Regions from separate parts of the Photobacterium nomapromontoriensis genome, predicted to be linked through region 1. Evidence: riboswitches for the same ligand, from Rfam matches in the RefSeq annotation. Region 1 holds a riboswitch; each other region holds the start of a gene.

What was found. A riboswitch is a leader RNA that binds a small molecule or an ion and turns the genes downstream of it on or off. The one in region 1 is predicted to bind lysine.
Region 2: it holds a riboswitch for lysine, as region 1 does, so the genes downstream of both, lysC (lysine-sensitive aspartokinase 3) here and L4D12_RS00080 (Na+/H+ antiporter NhaC family protein) in region 1, are expected to answer to the same signal.
Region 3: it holds a riboswitch for lysine, as region 1 does, so the genes downstream of both, L4D12_RS12170 (Na+/H+ antiporter NhaC family protein) here and L4D12_RS00080 (Na+/H+ antiporter NhaC family protein) in region 1, are expected to answer to the same signal.

What each region holds. Positions count from the first base shown of each region.
Region 1 is NZ_JAKJSL010000001.1:16,495-21,820, reverse strand. It holds gene L4D12_RS00090 (DUF4955 domain-containing protein) at 1-1,452, opposite strand, end outside; gene L4D12_RS00085 (aspartate/glutamate racemase family protein) at 1,535-2,227, opposite strand; lysine riboswitch at 2,468-2,645, shown strand; gene L4D12_RS00080 (Na+/H+ antiporter NhaC family protein) at 2,757-4,247, shown strand; gene L4D12_RS00075 (saccharopine dehydrogenase) at 4,263-5,326, shown strand, end outside.
Region 2 is NZ_JAKJSL010000032.1:8,079-13,404, forward strand. It holds gene metH (methionine synthase) at 1-859, shown strand, start outside; gene lysC (lysine-sensitive aspartokinase 3) at 936-2,315, opposite strand; lysine riboswitch at 2,431-2,622, opposite strand; gene L4D12_RS13760 (pyridoxal-phosphate-dependent aminotransferase family protein) at 2,866-3,984, shown strand; gene L4D12_RS13765 (PglL family O-oligosaccharyltransferase) at 4,043-5,326, opposite strand, start outside.
Region 3 is NZ_JAKJSL010000028.1:103,079-108,404, forward strand. It holds gene L4D12_RS12165 (BCCT family transporter) at 1-1,509, opposite strand, end outside; lysine riboswitch at 1,700-1,872, shown strand; gene L4D12_RS12170 (Na+/H+ antiporter NhaC family protein) at 1,956-3,539, shown strand; gene L4D12_RS12175 (Bax inhibitor-1 family protein) at 3,638-4,297, opposite strand; gene L4D12_RS12180 (NRAMP family divalent metal transporter) at 4,655-5,326, opposite strand, start outside.

The DNA.
Region 1 (5,326 bases):
ATTTTCAGCATTCCAAACATAAAGCCCTTTCAGATGATTGGGTTGGTTTTTAACGGCGGCTCCCCAATGCCCTTGTACACAGCCCCCTTTAATATTGTCAAATAAGTTATCGGTACTTTGAGCGCCATGTAAATCCAGCCCCATCAACGGCGAATATGTCGTTCTCAAATTAACATTATGACTGGAATACTTCGACAATCCTGGTGCATGCCACGTATTGGCATTATCACTGACATCCTGAACAAGGTTATTGTTACCATATAATATCGACAGCGCAAGATGACCGGGGTTACCACTTAACACGATATCTTGTGCAGTGACATTAAAAGAATTGGCTATCTGTATAGCCTGATTAAAATCAGTCACTTCAATGTCACGGATCCAACTATCTGTTGCGCGAGTTAAACGTAAAATACTATAACCGCTGTCATGTAATGCATCGGCATGATGGATAAAGTACCCCGACCAACTGCCTGCAAAGGTAATTCCTTCAACACCAATCCCTGTCGCGGGAACAATTTTTGTCACCGTCCAATTATCGTCAGCATTGATTGTATGCCCCACAGGGGTGGTAAAAGTCAGCGAATTTCCCATAACTGACGCGATCTGATGTTTTTCAATTTTTATCAGATTTTTATCTAATTCACTCCAACGTGCTTTACCGGTTTTTTTATTGATCTCAAATTTATAAGGAGAAATCGCATCGTCAATACGCTCTCGATGAGTGATGACACCACGGATCTCTGCGTAATCACCGGCTTTAAAGGCCGATGCATCTTTCACCGTTAAACTAAAGCGACTATCGCCGATAATATTTTGTGTCACATCAGTTTTAACTGTCGTATCAAAATGATCCTTATCTTGCCCTATCTGAATTATATAAGGTGTACTCCACATCTTCTTCGGCGTTTCAGGAAGAAGATGCGTCTTCATTAGCAATCGTGTTTTATCAGCGCCAGCACCACGTAATATAATATTATCTCCGATAATAGAAATAATTTGCTGCTGACGAATATGCGTCAGATTATTAGGATCGATGGAGTTCATATCCGATTTATCGTTAATAATAAAATCACCTTCTGGCACATAGAAAATAATCCCTTGACGACTTTTTTGTCGATATGAGTTCACAGCATTTGCCATTGCCTGAAATGCTTTCTTGTCGCTTAATCCATCATTCGCCACCGCACCATAATCAGTGACATTAAAAATTTTATAATCGGCATAACGAGAATAGTCAGGAAGCGGAACATCACCACGCTGATAACCAGCATATGAAAAGTTTGGTGGAATAAAGCCATCTTGCGCAACATAGTTAGGATCAACAAGATCACTCCCCTGACTACGGCTCGCAACATAATTCTCCCAATACAGGGATGTATTTTCAGCTGAAGCGATTATCGGTAATGATAAGCAACCAACCGCCATTACAATACTTCTATATTTCATCATCAATCCTTAGAACCACTAAGGCGCATTTTCTCCAATGCGCCTCAGTGCGATGCGATTAAAATTTATTGCCAATTAACTTTTTCTACTTCAGCGCTAACTCAACCGCTGCCTGTGCATGGATGGCGGTAGTATCAAACAGTGGGACATTGGTATGGGATTGCTGGATCAGCAGCGCGATCTCGGTACAGCCTAAAATCACTGCCTCAGCGCCGGATTGGTGCAATTTATCAATAATTTTCGCGTACGTTGATCGAGATTCATCACGTATTTCACCCCGGCATAGCTCTTGATAAATAATGTTATGCACGCTTTCCCTGTCATCACTGTCCGGCACGATCACTTCGATACCAAACTTGTCAGTTAGGCGGCCTTTATAAAAATCTTGCTCCATGGTAAAGCGCGTACCCAGCAGCCCGACTTTTTTAATACCGTGATCAATGAGATTTTGCGCAGTCGCATCCGCAATATGCAAAATAGGAATCGCTACCTTTGCTTCAATTTGCGGGGCCACTTTATGCATCGTGTTGGTACAAATCAGAATAAAATCCGCGCCACCGTTCTCTACCGCTTGTGCCGCATCAGCCAGAATCGTCGCCGTTTCATCCCATTTCCCTTGATGCTGTAGAGTCTCGATTTCATCAAAATCCACACTATACAGACAGATTTTGGCAGAATGTAACCCGCCTAAACGCTGTTTAACGCCTTCATTCAGCGCCTGATAATAGCTTAATGTCGATTCCCAGCTCATCCCACCTAGCATCCCAATCGTCTTCATCTCTCGTCCCTAATTCCTTGATTTATCAACTTCATTCAAGCTACCTCAAGATATTCAGCAGCGCGAGAGATATTTAGGCTTCACGCACAGTTTTTATGTCTGCAATATGCATCACAGACACCACCCCGATAACATAATTGAAATATTTACATGATCATCATCACAACTCGCCACTAATAATATTAATTTTAACCATTTGTGTGATTTATTCTTAGCCAAGCAGGATGCTATTTGATCTTCGCTACAAGTAGAGGCGCATTGCCTATCAGTCACTTAGTGGAGGTCGACAGCCGATGAAACTAGGTAAAAGGAGTCAATGCCGAAGTGGTACAGGGTGTCAGCCTGGCTACTGGGGTCGTTCTTAATAAGAACAACACTGTCATCTCAGACCTTGTCTGGATGGAGCGCTACAACACATTTTCATCGGAGTGGGTATAGCTACCCGCCCCTTTGCACTGTTTTGTCTGTCCGTGTCTCAATGTCTCTCTATTTGTCACTGTTTTGATCTATTTTTAGGAGATGTCGACGCATGGCTGATTACGGAATATTATCCATCGTACCCGCTTTACTTGCCCTAGTCCTCGCCTTTACAACACGTCACGTTGTACTGGCTCTAGGTGTTGCCGTTATTAGCGGCATGCTAATTTTGACCAAAGGACACCCCGCCGATACCGTACTGATGTTCTTATCTGACGGGCCCTTTGCTCAGTTGGCGAAAACCAGTAATGCACAAATTATTATTGTGATCACCATTATCTCGGGGTTTATCTACTTAGTTGAGCAAAGTGGTGGCATGGCGGCCTTTTCTACTGTCGCCACCCGCTTTATCTCCTCACCATGCAAAGCCCAGCTGGCGACGTGGGCGGCGGGGATCGGGGTATTTTTCACTGACTCAGGGAACTCATTGATCCTTGGCCCCATGTTTTCACCTATCTATGAAAAACTGAAATTAAGTAAAGAGAAACTGGCCTTTATTATCGATTCAACCTCCTCTCCAGTGTGTGTGTTAATCCCGATAATCAGTTGGGGCGTGTACTCACAAGGGTTGATAGAAAACGCTTATGACAATATGGGCACCCCCGTTGATGGCTTTGCCACCTTTCTGCAGGTGATCCCTTACCAACTCTATGCATTACTGGCGCTACTGAGTGTGCCCGTTTACGCCATCATGAAAAAAGACTGGGGACCAATGGCAGACGCTGAAGAACAGGCCAGCCAGCAACCATCAATCACAGCCACGACGAACACAGTCACTAACGCCCCCTCAATGTCACTGATTTTAGTCCCATTAGGGGTATTATTTGCCACCATCGTGGTGTTGTTTAGCTACAACTATTATCTGCATGGCACCATTAACGGGCCGATTATCCGAACAACACTCGGCACCAGCTACCTTATCGCCTCACTCACGGCCATTGTGTATTACGCGTATACCAAAACCATGACGGCCAACACCTCGTTCAATACGTTTATTTCCGGCATGCAGCGGATCATGCTTATTTTGATCATCTTGCTACTGGCATGGACCTTAGGGGATATTTGTAAATCATTAGGTACCGGGGAATATATCAGTCAAGTGATGGATGATCGGCTCCCCGTGTTTCTACTACCCGCCTTAATTTTCATTATTGGTAGCTTTATTTCTGTCGCAACGGGATCGTCATGGGGCACCTTTGCCATCCTGATCCCCATTGCCGTGCCCGTTGCCAGCGCATTAGGCGCGGATCCTCTCATTTGCATCGGTGCGGCATTGAGTGGCGGAATGTTAGGTGATCACTCCTCCCCAATTTCCGATACCACCATTTTGAGTTCAATGTCCACCGGGTGTGATCACGTTGCCCATGTGCGTACGCAATTCCCTTACGCCATTCTGACCGGGATCACTGCCAGCCTTGGCTTTATGGTGGCAGAAATAACCCGTAGCCCGTACACCATTGTGGCTGCGGCAATTTTACAGCTTGTGCTTATCGCCGTGATGATCCGTCGCCAAGCGGTGTTGAGCCCAGCACCTGTTTTGTAGTTATAAGGAATTAACATGAACAAGAATATTTTTTGGCTTCGCGATGAGGTAAAAGTGGGTGAACACCGTACACCACTTACACCTAACGGCGCAAAAGCGCTGATTGAAGCGGGTGCGCAGGTCATTGTTGAGCGCAGCACCACTCGGGTATTTACCGATCAAAACTATGCTGATATTGGCTGTCAGTTAGTAGACGGACACAGTTGGCCTAATGCACCAGAGCAGGCTTTTATACTGGGACTCAAAGAGTTAGCCGAAGATAGCTTCCCGCTGAAGCACCGCCACATCTATTTCGCTCACGCCTTTAAAGGGCAAGATGAAGCTGAGCAAATTCTGCAACGCTTCCAGTCGGGTTGCGGGGCGATTTTGGATCTGGAATTCCTCCAGGATGATAATGGCAAACGTGTGTGTGCATTTGGCTATTGGGCGGGTTATGTCGGCGCGGCAATTGGTTTATCCGGGTTTATTCATCACCTGAGCACCAATATGCCATATCCTGGGGTGACGAGTTTCCCTGACCGCTCTCATTACCTCACTCACTTGCGGGCACAAACAGCCACACTGCAAGCACAGCCTAAGGTTCTGATCATCGGACAATTTGGCCGCTGTGGACGTGGTGCGATGGATTTATTCTCCGACTTGGGGATCCAAGCCGATGGGTGGGATGTAGCAGAAACACAAGCCGGTGGCCCGTTCACCGCCATCAATGACTATGACATTTTAGTCAACTGTGCGTATTTAGCAGAAAACACGCCACCATTTGTCACCAAAGAGAGCTTGGGAACATCGCCGCAGTTAAGCATGGTGAGTGATGTCAGTTGCGATCCAAATAACCCTGACAACCCAATTCGTATCTACAGCCAGTGTACCAAGCTGTCGCATCCGGTTATCGAATCAGACGTAGAGGGTATATGGGTACAGGCTGTTGACCACTTGCCAACCGTACTGCCAAAAGAGAGCAGCGAAGACTTTGCCGAGCAGCTATTGCCGCACTTGTTATTACTAGCTAAAGGCGAAACAGAGCAAGGCGTCTGGGCAAGAGCACATAACTTCTATTCCACAGCATTAAACAGCTATTT
Region 2 (5,326 bases), on a different contig from region 1:
CGCGACCCTGCGCAGTTATATCGACTGGACTCCCTTTTTCATGACTTGGTCATTGATGGGGAAATACCCTGCTATCTTTGATCACGAAGAGGTTGGAGAGGAAGCGAAGCGTTTATTTGATGATGCGAATTCGTTACTGGATAGAGTGGAAAGCGAGGGCTTATTACAAGCGAAGGGGATATGTGCATTATTTCCAGCCAACAGTGTCGGTGATGACATTGAAGTGTATACCGATGAGTCGCGTACAGTTGTGGCAGAAGTGCTTTATCACTTACGTCAGCAGACTGAGAAGCCAAAAGGTTTCAATTACTGCTTATCGGACTATATCGCCCCGAAAGTAAGTGGTAAGTCTGATTGGGTCGGGGCATTTGCCGTGACGGGAGGTATCGGCGAGCGAGCGCTGGCCGATGCTTATAAAGCGGCGGGCGATGACTATAATGCGATCATGATCCAAGCGGTGGCTGATCGTCTGGCTGAAGCTTTTGCAGAGTACTTACATAAAATTGTACGGAAAGAAATTTGGGGATATTCGTTACATGAAGACCTGTCCAATGAGGATTTGATCCGTGAAAATTATCAAGGGATCCGCCCTGCTCCCGGTTATCCTGCATGTCCAGAACATACAGAGAAAGGCACATTGTGGGAGCTTTTAGGCGTGGAAGAGGCGATAGGCATGTCGCTGACATCCAGCTATGCCATGTGGCCGGGTGCGTCGGTATCGGGGTGGTATTTTTCTCATCCGGACTCGCGTTATTTTGCTATCGCACAGATCCAAGAAGATCAGAGAGATAGCTATGCAGATCGTAAAGGATGGAACACGATTGAGGCCGAAAAATGGCTGGGGCCTAATTTGCATTAGGCGTGGCTGTTCTTTCGAGAATTGACTGACACAAGAAAGGCGCTCATTGAGCGCCTTTCTTGTGTCTGAGCGAGGATTACTCGAACAGAGCCTGATGCAGTGTTTTTACTACGTCTCGTGACTCCTGAGTACTGACCAAGAAGCAGAGGTTATGGGTGCTGGCACCAAAGCAAATCATGCGAGGACTGTATTGGTCGAGTGTACCAAATACCTGAGTTGCTGCTCCGGGGGCTTCACCTAGCTTATTGCCAATCAGGGCGACAAGACATAAGTTATGCTCAACCTCGACTCGGCATAGCTCACTTAGCGCTGCTGTTGCGGCTGCTGGCAGATTGGGTGCACCGCCACCGGTATCAGTTTGATCCAGAGTTAGCGATATACTGACTTCTGATGTGGTGATCAGATCGACAGAAACTTTGTGCTCAGCCAGGATCCGAAAGACTTCAGATAGAAAACCGTAAGCATGGAACATCTTCAGGCTAGTGAGGGTTACCATGGTCTGGTTGCAACGTAAAGCCAGCGCACGAAACTTCGGTGGCTCCGTTACATGCTGGCGGATCCATGTGCCGCCTTGATCGGGTGCTTTCGAGGATCCGATAAAAACTGGGATCTGCTGACGAACCGCTGGAAGCAGCGTTGATGGATGCAGAATTTTTGCCCCAAAGTTAGCCATTTCCGATGCTTCACTAAAACTGATTTCACTAATTGGCTTTGCATTGGCAGTAATGCGTGGGTCGGTACTGTACATACCCGGTACGTCAGTCCAGATTTCCAGCGTATTTGCACAGATTGCTTCTGCGATAAGTGCTGCACTGTAGTCACTGCCGCCACGACCAAGTGTGGTGGTTTTTCCTTTGTCATCAGAACCAATAAAGCCCTGAGAAACAATGATCTTATCTGTCAGCAGTGGCTGGAGATGCTGCTCTGCAAGCTGACGGATGGTATTAATATCTGGTACGGCTTTACCATATTGGTTATCGGTACGCATGACATGACGAATGTCAAAACGTTGGGCTGGTGCCCCCATTTCATTCAGGATCTGAGTGAAAAGGAATGTTGACAGCAGTTCTCCATGAGCAACCAATTGATCGGTAAACTGGACGGACGGAGATGTCGCCGTGTGTTCCGATAGCGTTGCGATATTATCAAGAAGTTGATAGATCTCTGTTGATACGCATTCCGGTTGCGTTAAATCATCGAGAATCGATTGATGGATTGTACGAAGTTGTTGTAGCCGTTGTGAGCGCTGCTCGATATCGGCAATTCCATTTGCTAATTCAACTAGCAGGTTGGTTACACCGGAACACGCACTGATCAATACAACCTTAGCTGATGGGTTGTTTTTAATGATTTCGGCGCTTCGGCTCATGGCGGCATGATCGGCTACACTGGTGCCGCCAAATTTCGCTACAGTGATCGGCGGAGGAACCGCAGAATTATTGTCAATAAAGCTCACAACGAGTCTCCCAAAATGAATAAATTAAACGTTCTCATACATAGGGGGGTGACTCGGGATCAAGATCCCGACATAAGTGTCAGGAGAGCAAAGCGGTAAGATCTTGGAAGATACAACAACCAGAAGCTCCCCACCTTTCCCTCACCATTGTCTCGGGAAAGATGACAGCTAGAAGGATTCAACCTTCTAAGCCGATATAACATGCCCCCTGTCATGTCATATCTCGGCGTTACTCCCCCTCTCCAGATTGCTTTGGGGTGGGGCCCCGCAATCCTAGATACCTGGGTAACGCTCCTCTTCTGTTTTCACCTGAAAATAACGCGCATCAGGATGAACAAAAAATGTGCTTTATTGAAGCGGATCTGTGGCCAGTTTGTCAATCATAAGATGACATGATTTGCTCAAAATTAGCCGAAAAATGCACCAGTCATGATTCAAGAGTGGGTAAGCTATCGAAATACGCACAATCGTGATAGAGCTGATATAGTCATTAAGTACCCTTGTTATCGAAACTGATGATAACCACTCTTACTTTCAGGGAGGAATAATAATGAAAATTGGTCGTTTTTACCCACCTCAACGCACCCTTATGGGCCCCGGTCCTTCGGATATTTATCCGTCAGTCTTGCAAGCATTAAGCCGCCCGACGATTGGCCATTTAGACCCATTGTTTATTGGCATGATGGATGAGTTGAAGCAGCTACTTCAATATGCATTTCAGACTCAGAATACTTTTACGATTGCGGTTTCAGCGCCAGGCAGTGCCGGGATGGAAGCATGTTTTGTCAATCTGGTTGAGCCGGGAGACAAAATCATCGTGTGTCGAAATGGCGTGTTTGGCGAGCGGATGCGGGAGAATGTCGAGCGTTGTGGCGGCATTGCGGTGATGGTTGACAATACGTGGGGAGAGCCCGTTGATCCCGCACTTGTCCGTCAGGCATTAACCAGCCATCCGGATGCGAAAATTGTGGCGTTTGTTCATGCCGAAACGTCAACGGGGGCCTTGAGTGATGCCCAAGCGATAGCTAAATTGGCTCGCGAGCATGGCTGCCTGACTATTGTTGATGCTGTTACCTCTCTGGGTGGTGTACCTCTGCTGGTGGATGAATGGCAGCTGGATGCGGTCTATTCAGGGAGCCAGAAGTGCCTTTCCTGCGTACCGGGCTTATCACCGTTGACATTTTCACCGCGTGCGATTGAAAAGATCCAGCAGCGTCAGATACCGGTTCAGAGCTGGTTTTTAGATCAGAGTTTGGTCTTAGGATATTGGAGCGGAGAGGGCAAGCGAAGCTATCACCATACCGCCCCAGTAAACAGCTTGTATGCGCTGCATGAAGCCTTGGTATTACTGCAGCATGAAGGTTTGGAACAGGCATGGCAACGCCATCGTGATATACATCAAGAGTTACGCGAAGGTTTAGAGCAACTCGGGATTGAGTTTGTTGTTGAGGAGTCCTCTCGTCTGCCGCAACTCAATGCCGTTTATATTCCGCAAGGGATCGATGATGCACAAGTACGGAAGATTCTACTTGAACGCTATAACCTGGAAATTGGTGCCGGTCTGGGGGCTTTGGCCGGTAAAGCATGGCGCATTGGCTTGATGGGATATGCGGCCCGCAGTGAGAATGTTGCGCTCTGTCTACGTGCGCTGGAAACAACATTGAAATGATGCGGTTGCAGACTTGAAAAAACGGCTACTTCGGTAGCCGTTTTGTTAGGTGGGGTGGTTACTGACTAGCGTCAGTCGCACTCATTGGCTTAGCCATTACTTTACTGGCAGAAGAGTGGGGTTGCTGGTTGAACTCGCCGCTTGGGAACAGATACCGCGCTTCCTGCCGAATTTGTTCAGCCACCCCATCCTTGCCGAGGTATTGATAGGCGGTGATCAGGTTCTGGTACAGTGCTGGGCGCGGCCATAGTTTGGCTTTGTGCTGAGCCCAAGTGATGTATTCCTGAATTAATTGCGGATTATCCGTGCTAGCACCAAGCTGAAGCTGAGTCAGGTGGAGATCCCATTCAAAACGATTCTGCCATGCCCAGGGATTATTGACCCGCAAAAGGTAGTTGATATTGACAGGTTGGGTCGTCTCGTACTTCGTGAGCAGATATCCCGAATAGAGAGTGGTTGCCATATAACCGGTTACCGTTAGTGGCAGCATTAGCGCCAGTATCCGGATAGAGAGAATGTAGTTCATTTTGAGCCGGTAGTATTTGGCGGTCAGGTTATCGACCCAATAGATCAGGATAATGAAAATCAGCCAATGGACCAGCGAGTGATAAAACGGGTATTCGAGCTGAGTATGCAAGGTCAGCGGAAAGAATAATCCCACCAAGGCAAGTTGAGTGCCTGATTTTGCTTTTTTGACTTTAAGGAAAACGGCAGCAGCAGCAATGAGTAGCGCTACCAATGGGACAATACCCCCTTCCGCAGCCCAGTAGGCTAGTTCATTATGCGGATGATCCAGTGCGGCCATTCCAGCTGGTCGGTTGGGCTCGTTGTGATGCCATTGTGCCGTTTGGGTGATATAACCAGCTTCAAATCGGCCATAGCCATAGCCCGTGAGTGGTTTATTCAGGAACATGTCGATAGCTTGAGGGATATGCATCGCTCTAGCACTGACCAAGCTTAAGCGATTTTCCCCCCCTTGCGGTGTCCAGTGGAGGTTTGAGATGAGTCCCCAAGACACACTCAGGCTGAGAGCGACCATCAGCAACCACATTCGCCATTGGGCTTTGGCAGCAAATCGGTACAAGTAGGGGATCATCATCAATGTACCTACCGCCGCAGCTAACCACCCAGTGCGTGAGCTCAGGACCACCAGAATAGGGATGGTAATAACGGGCGTGGCGATCAGAAACAGTTGCTGCCACGACCATTTACCGCGGTACATCGGGATCCTTGCCAGCAGATAAGCAGACAACAGTAGTCCGGTGGCCAAAAAGGAGGCCATTACGTTGGGTTGCTGGAAAATCCCGTATGGCCGATTTTCAACCGTGTTATAGCCAATAGG
Region 3 (5,326 bases), on a different contig from region 1:
TGTTGCCGCTTTCACACCAGAAATCATCAACATCACGGCAATCACAAGTAACGGAAGGCCACCAACAATGGCGGCGGTTTGCAAGGTTGCCAGCCCTCCCATGAACATCAAAATAGATGGCATCAATGACAAGGTGAATGCCCAGAACAGACGGTTCCAACGCAACGGATCTTCCGTGACGTTATTCTGTACCACAGAAGCCAGAATAAACGAGATCGAGTCAAACGTAGTGGCGGTGAAAATAATACACAAGAGAGTAAACACCGCGATGACCATGGTACTCATCGGCAACTGTTCAAGAATCGAGAAAATAGCTCGCGTTGGACCTTCACTATTAAGAATGCCAATAACATCCAACTGACCTGATAACTGTAGCGATAAGCCAAAATTACCTAAAATCATGAAGTACAGTGCGCAGCCTAGTGAACCGAAGAAGATCGACCCTGACACCATTTGCTTAATCGTCCGACCGCGTGAGATACGCGCCACGAACAAGCCCATGCTTGGTGCAAACACGAGCCACCATGCCCAATAGAAAATGGTCCAGTCTTGCGGGAAGTGAGTATCTTCAAACGTGCCGTAACCACCGAACGGTTCTGCCCATGTTGCCATAATGAAGAAATTCGACAACATACGACCGATAGAATCGAGTCCGGTTTCCAGCATAAACAAGGTTGGCCCCGCCACCAAAACAAAGGCCAACAGTGCCAGCGCGCCCCAGAAGTTAATATTACTGAGCACTTTAATGCCTTCATCCATCCCTTTATAAGATGAATACGCAAATAAAGCCGTACAAAGTAGTAACACGCCAATCTGAGTCGTTGTTGTTGATGGGATCCCAAATAAATAGCTGATCCCCTCATTGATCAACGGTGCCGCCAAGCCCAGCGTAGTCGCCGCGCCACCGAGCAGACCAAAGATAAACAAAATATCAATGACCTTACCCCATTTACCATGGCTACGCGCCTCACCAATAACAGGCATTAACGCAGCAGAAACTTTCAATACTGGCTGTTTACGCACATAGAAGAAATAGGCGATAGGAATGGCTGGGATCAGATAAATTGACCATGCAACCGGCCCCCAGTGGAAAATACCGTACGTCGCCGCCCAACGCACCGCTTCCTCACTGCCTGGTTCTAACTGGAAAGGGGGGCTCTGATAATAATATGCCCATTCAATAGTCCCCCAATACAGGATACTGGCACCGATACCACCACAGAACAGCATCGCCGCCCAAGAGGCGGTTTTAAATTCCGGCTTTTCGTCAGCATCACCTAATTTAATCTGGCCTATATCTGAAAAAATGATATAAATCATAAAGAAGAAAGCAGCGAGGCCGAGTGCCAAATAAAGGAAACCGAGTTTATCAGTCATGAATGTTTTGGCTATCGCAATCCACTCTGCACCTTGGGCTGGAAACAACAATAGGGGGATTATCACGGAGAACAACAACCCTAACGCCCCAAAAAAGGTCGGCTTGTCGATCAATTCAAAGTGTTTTTTAATCATGCTAACTCCTTAGCAAATGAAAATTCCATGCATAGATAAGTCGATAATCATTCATAAACACCAGACACACAAACCAATAACCTAATCGTAACGATAAGAACAATAGATTGTTGCCAAATATCTATCTTTTTTGTGATTTAACACTTGCTCTGTGGTCGGTTATTGATAAGATAGCTAACGCAAACCCTTAATCAGTAGAGGCGCGCTGCCTATAAGTACCCGTGCGGAGGATGATACCGATGATGCCGGAGAAAGGAGTCAGCGCCGAAGTGACTGTTGTTATCACACTCAGTCGCTGGGCTTACGTCGAATAGGCGTAAGACTGCCATAGTTTTTTTCCTATGGAGCGCTACCTGAAGGGGTAACAAGTCATCACTTTTGTACGTCTTCGTTACACCTCTTTTCGGTAGATCTCCACCTTATTTTGTAGGTGTACAGAGATCATGAACCTCATCCATTATTCAGATTCCGCTTGGTCAATTCTCCCGCCAGTGTTAGCGGTTATCCTCGCTGTTACAACACGTCGTGTCCTATTATCACTAGGTGCAGGTATCGTTTCCGGTGCCTTTATGCTGACCGATTATTCACCTGTTGGCGCACTAAAATACCTTTCAGAGAAAGTCCTTAGCATTGTATGGTCTAACGGCAGCCTGAACAGCGATAACGTTAATATGATCATTTTCATGTTATTGCTAGGCGCATTGATCAGCCTGATGAGTGCCTCTGGCGCGACACAAGCCTTTGCCGACTGGGCAGCCGTACGCTGCAAAGATCGACGCAGTGCTAAATCGCTAACAGGTTTGATGGTATTCATCTTTTTTATCGACGACTTTTTCCATAGCCTGTCTGTAGGTGCTATTTGTCGCCCAGTTACCGACCGTTTCCAAATTTCTCGCGCTAAACTGGCGTATTTGTTGGACTCAACAGCAGCACCAGTTTGTGTACTCATGCCTATTTCGTCTTGGGGAGCTTATATCATCGCCCTGATTGGCGGGATCATGGTGGCACATAACGTGACAGACCAGAGCCCAATCGCTGCGTTCGTCGAGATGGTACCGATGAACCTATATGCGGTATTTACGCTGGTTATGGTGCTATGTGTCATTGCATTCCAACTTGATATTGGCCCAATGCGTAAGCACGAAGAGTGGGCGCTGGAAGGTAAACTATGGGATGAGTCTCGTGGCCGTCCAACGGGTCTTGATATCGAAACACCTGAAGGCAGCAACGGTAGCATGATTGATATGGTACTCCCTATCCTGACGCTAACTGCAGCGACGGTCTATTTCATGATCGAATCAGGTGCAACTGTACTGGCTGCGAAAGGCCTTGAGTTCAGCGTTATTGGCTCATTCGAAAACACTAACGTCGGTTCATCATTGGTATATGGTGCAATCTGTAGCTTAGTCGTTTCTATTGCACTCGCACTACGCTTGAAACTCAGTGCTAAAACCTGGCTTAAAGCCGCACCCCAAGGGATCAGCGCGATGCTGCCTGCTATCGTGATTCTGTTCTTTGCCTGGACTATCGGTGGTGTGGTACGTGACATGGAAACCGGTATGTACCTGGCTTCGATGGCAAATGGCAACATCCCAATTGAAATGCTGCCTGCTGTTATCTTCGTTCTGTCTTGTGCAATGGCATTTGCAACTGGCACAAGCTGGGGCACCTTCGGCATCATGCTACCGCTAGCAGGCGACATTGCTGCAGCTAGTGATATCAGCATGTTACTACCTATGCTATCTGCTGTACTGGCAGGTGCGGTATTTGGTGACCACAGTTCACCAATCTCAAGTACCAGTATTTTGTCTGCGACAGGCGCAGGTTGTCACCATATGGATCACGTACTGACTCAGCTACCTTATGCGGTATCTGTTGCCTTTGGTGCACTACTTGGCTATATCGCAATTGGTTACACCCACTCTGCATGGGCGGGCCTTGCTGTCAGCGGCGTATGGTTTATCGGATTCTGCATGTTTGCAATGCGTAAGAACCAACCAATTATGGACATGGCTGAAGCAAAATAACGCTCCAGTAAAAACCTTCGCTCCAAAACACATCAAGCACCCATTGGGTGCTTGATGTGTCTCTAGCGTTTCATTTTGCGAAAGACCCGTATTAGATCCTACTTACGCCCCATCATGCGTAAGATCCGCAGGAATAAATTGATAATATCCATATACAACGCAGCGGCACTGTCTACCGCGTTATCGAATGTTTTCGGGATCTGATTTGCCCGCCCCCAATCGTAGCCAATGTAACCACAGAAGATGAACACAATAACCCAGTCAATCCATGCTTGATGAATACCCAAAACAAAAATCTGGAACAGTTCAATCAATAGCACCATTAATAATGAAATACATAAAGTGCCAGCGATACGGTTGAAAAAGGCTGGAAATAAGGTTCCCAATAGCATCATACACCCGGTAACAAAGCCCGTGACTTTAATTGCCTCTAACACCAGGCCGGGGTCATAGTTGGAAACAACAACATTGATAACAAAACCAAACGGCACCACGACAAAATTGTAACCAACAAAACTTATCAAGGGGCTATCAGACGAGCTAAATAGATAAACACCAAATAGGCAGCTGGCAAAGTAGCTGATAAAAAACACCCACGGTGATACCGAAAGTACAGTATCAACCGAAATTGCTGATACCATCCACCAGTTAACCCCAAACCCCCAGCACAACACCGCGCCAATGGTTAAGTTATACAGTCTGGCACTAATTTCTGGCTCGTCAGAGTCGGTTCGATCAAAAACATTTGATTCCAGCATTGTTTGTATTCTCCCTAACAAAACGGCAAATATGACAAAATATTACCACCGTAGAATAAGGAGATAATGACTCTATTCCCAATATCATCCTCTACATTGGCAATTTGCGAGAGATACCCAAGTTACCTCAGCGAAGAAACAGGTTTATTCATGCTAAAGAGAATCTGGTTTATTTGTTAGAACACTAGTCAAACATGACACCCATTTGAAATCTCTAAGATAGAGGGCTGGAAAGCACAAAAATATCACAAAAATATGGGTGTCATGGATAAAATACTCTCAAGCCATTCAAAAACACAAAAAGCCGTCATGTTGACGGCTTTTACTCTTGTGTTTAGGCTATATCAGGTGTTGCGATTAGCCGATAAACTTACTCATGAAGTTACCGATATTGCTGAAGCTTGCTGCCGCCATTACCACCACAATCAGTGCGCCAATCGCAGACAAGTACATCGGATGCTTATAGTCACCGACAATGTCTTTACGGCGGGTTGCAGCCAATACAATACCCAGTACGATTGGCAGAATAATGCTGTTCACCAAACCAGCCAGCATCAGTAGCAGAATCGGCATGTTCATGAATACCGTACCCAGGCTGGTCAGCACGATAAAGCCGACACACCATGCTTTCTCATTGCGTGCTACGACTGGGAACAAGGTTTTGATCAGCGAGATAGCCATGTAAGAGTTACCCACTACTGACGTGATAGAGGCAACGAACAATACTAGGCCAAAGATGAAGTAACCTACATCACCCGCACCGTGACGAAAGGCGTCAGCTGCCGGGTTGGAGCCATTCAACACAGCACCAGTTGCAATCACCCCAAACACCGCCAAGAACAGCAGGATACGGATCACGACCGCAATAGAGATACCTGCCCACGCCGCTTTTTTGATTACACCTACGTTATCTTCACCTTGCAGGCCGATATCGACAAGACGCTGAGCGCCCGTGTAGTAACCACCTACTGCGCCACCAACAATCGTCAGGGTTGGTAGAAGCAGGCTGCCCATATCCGTCGGCATTAC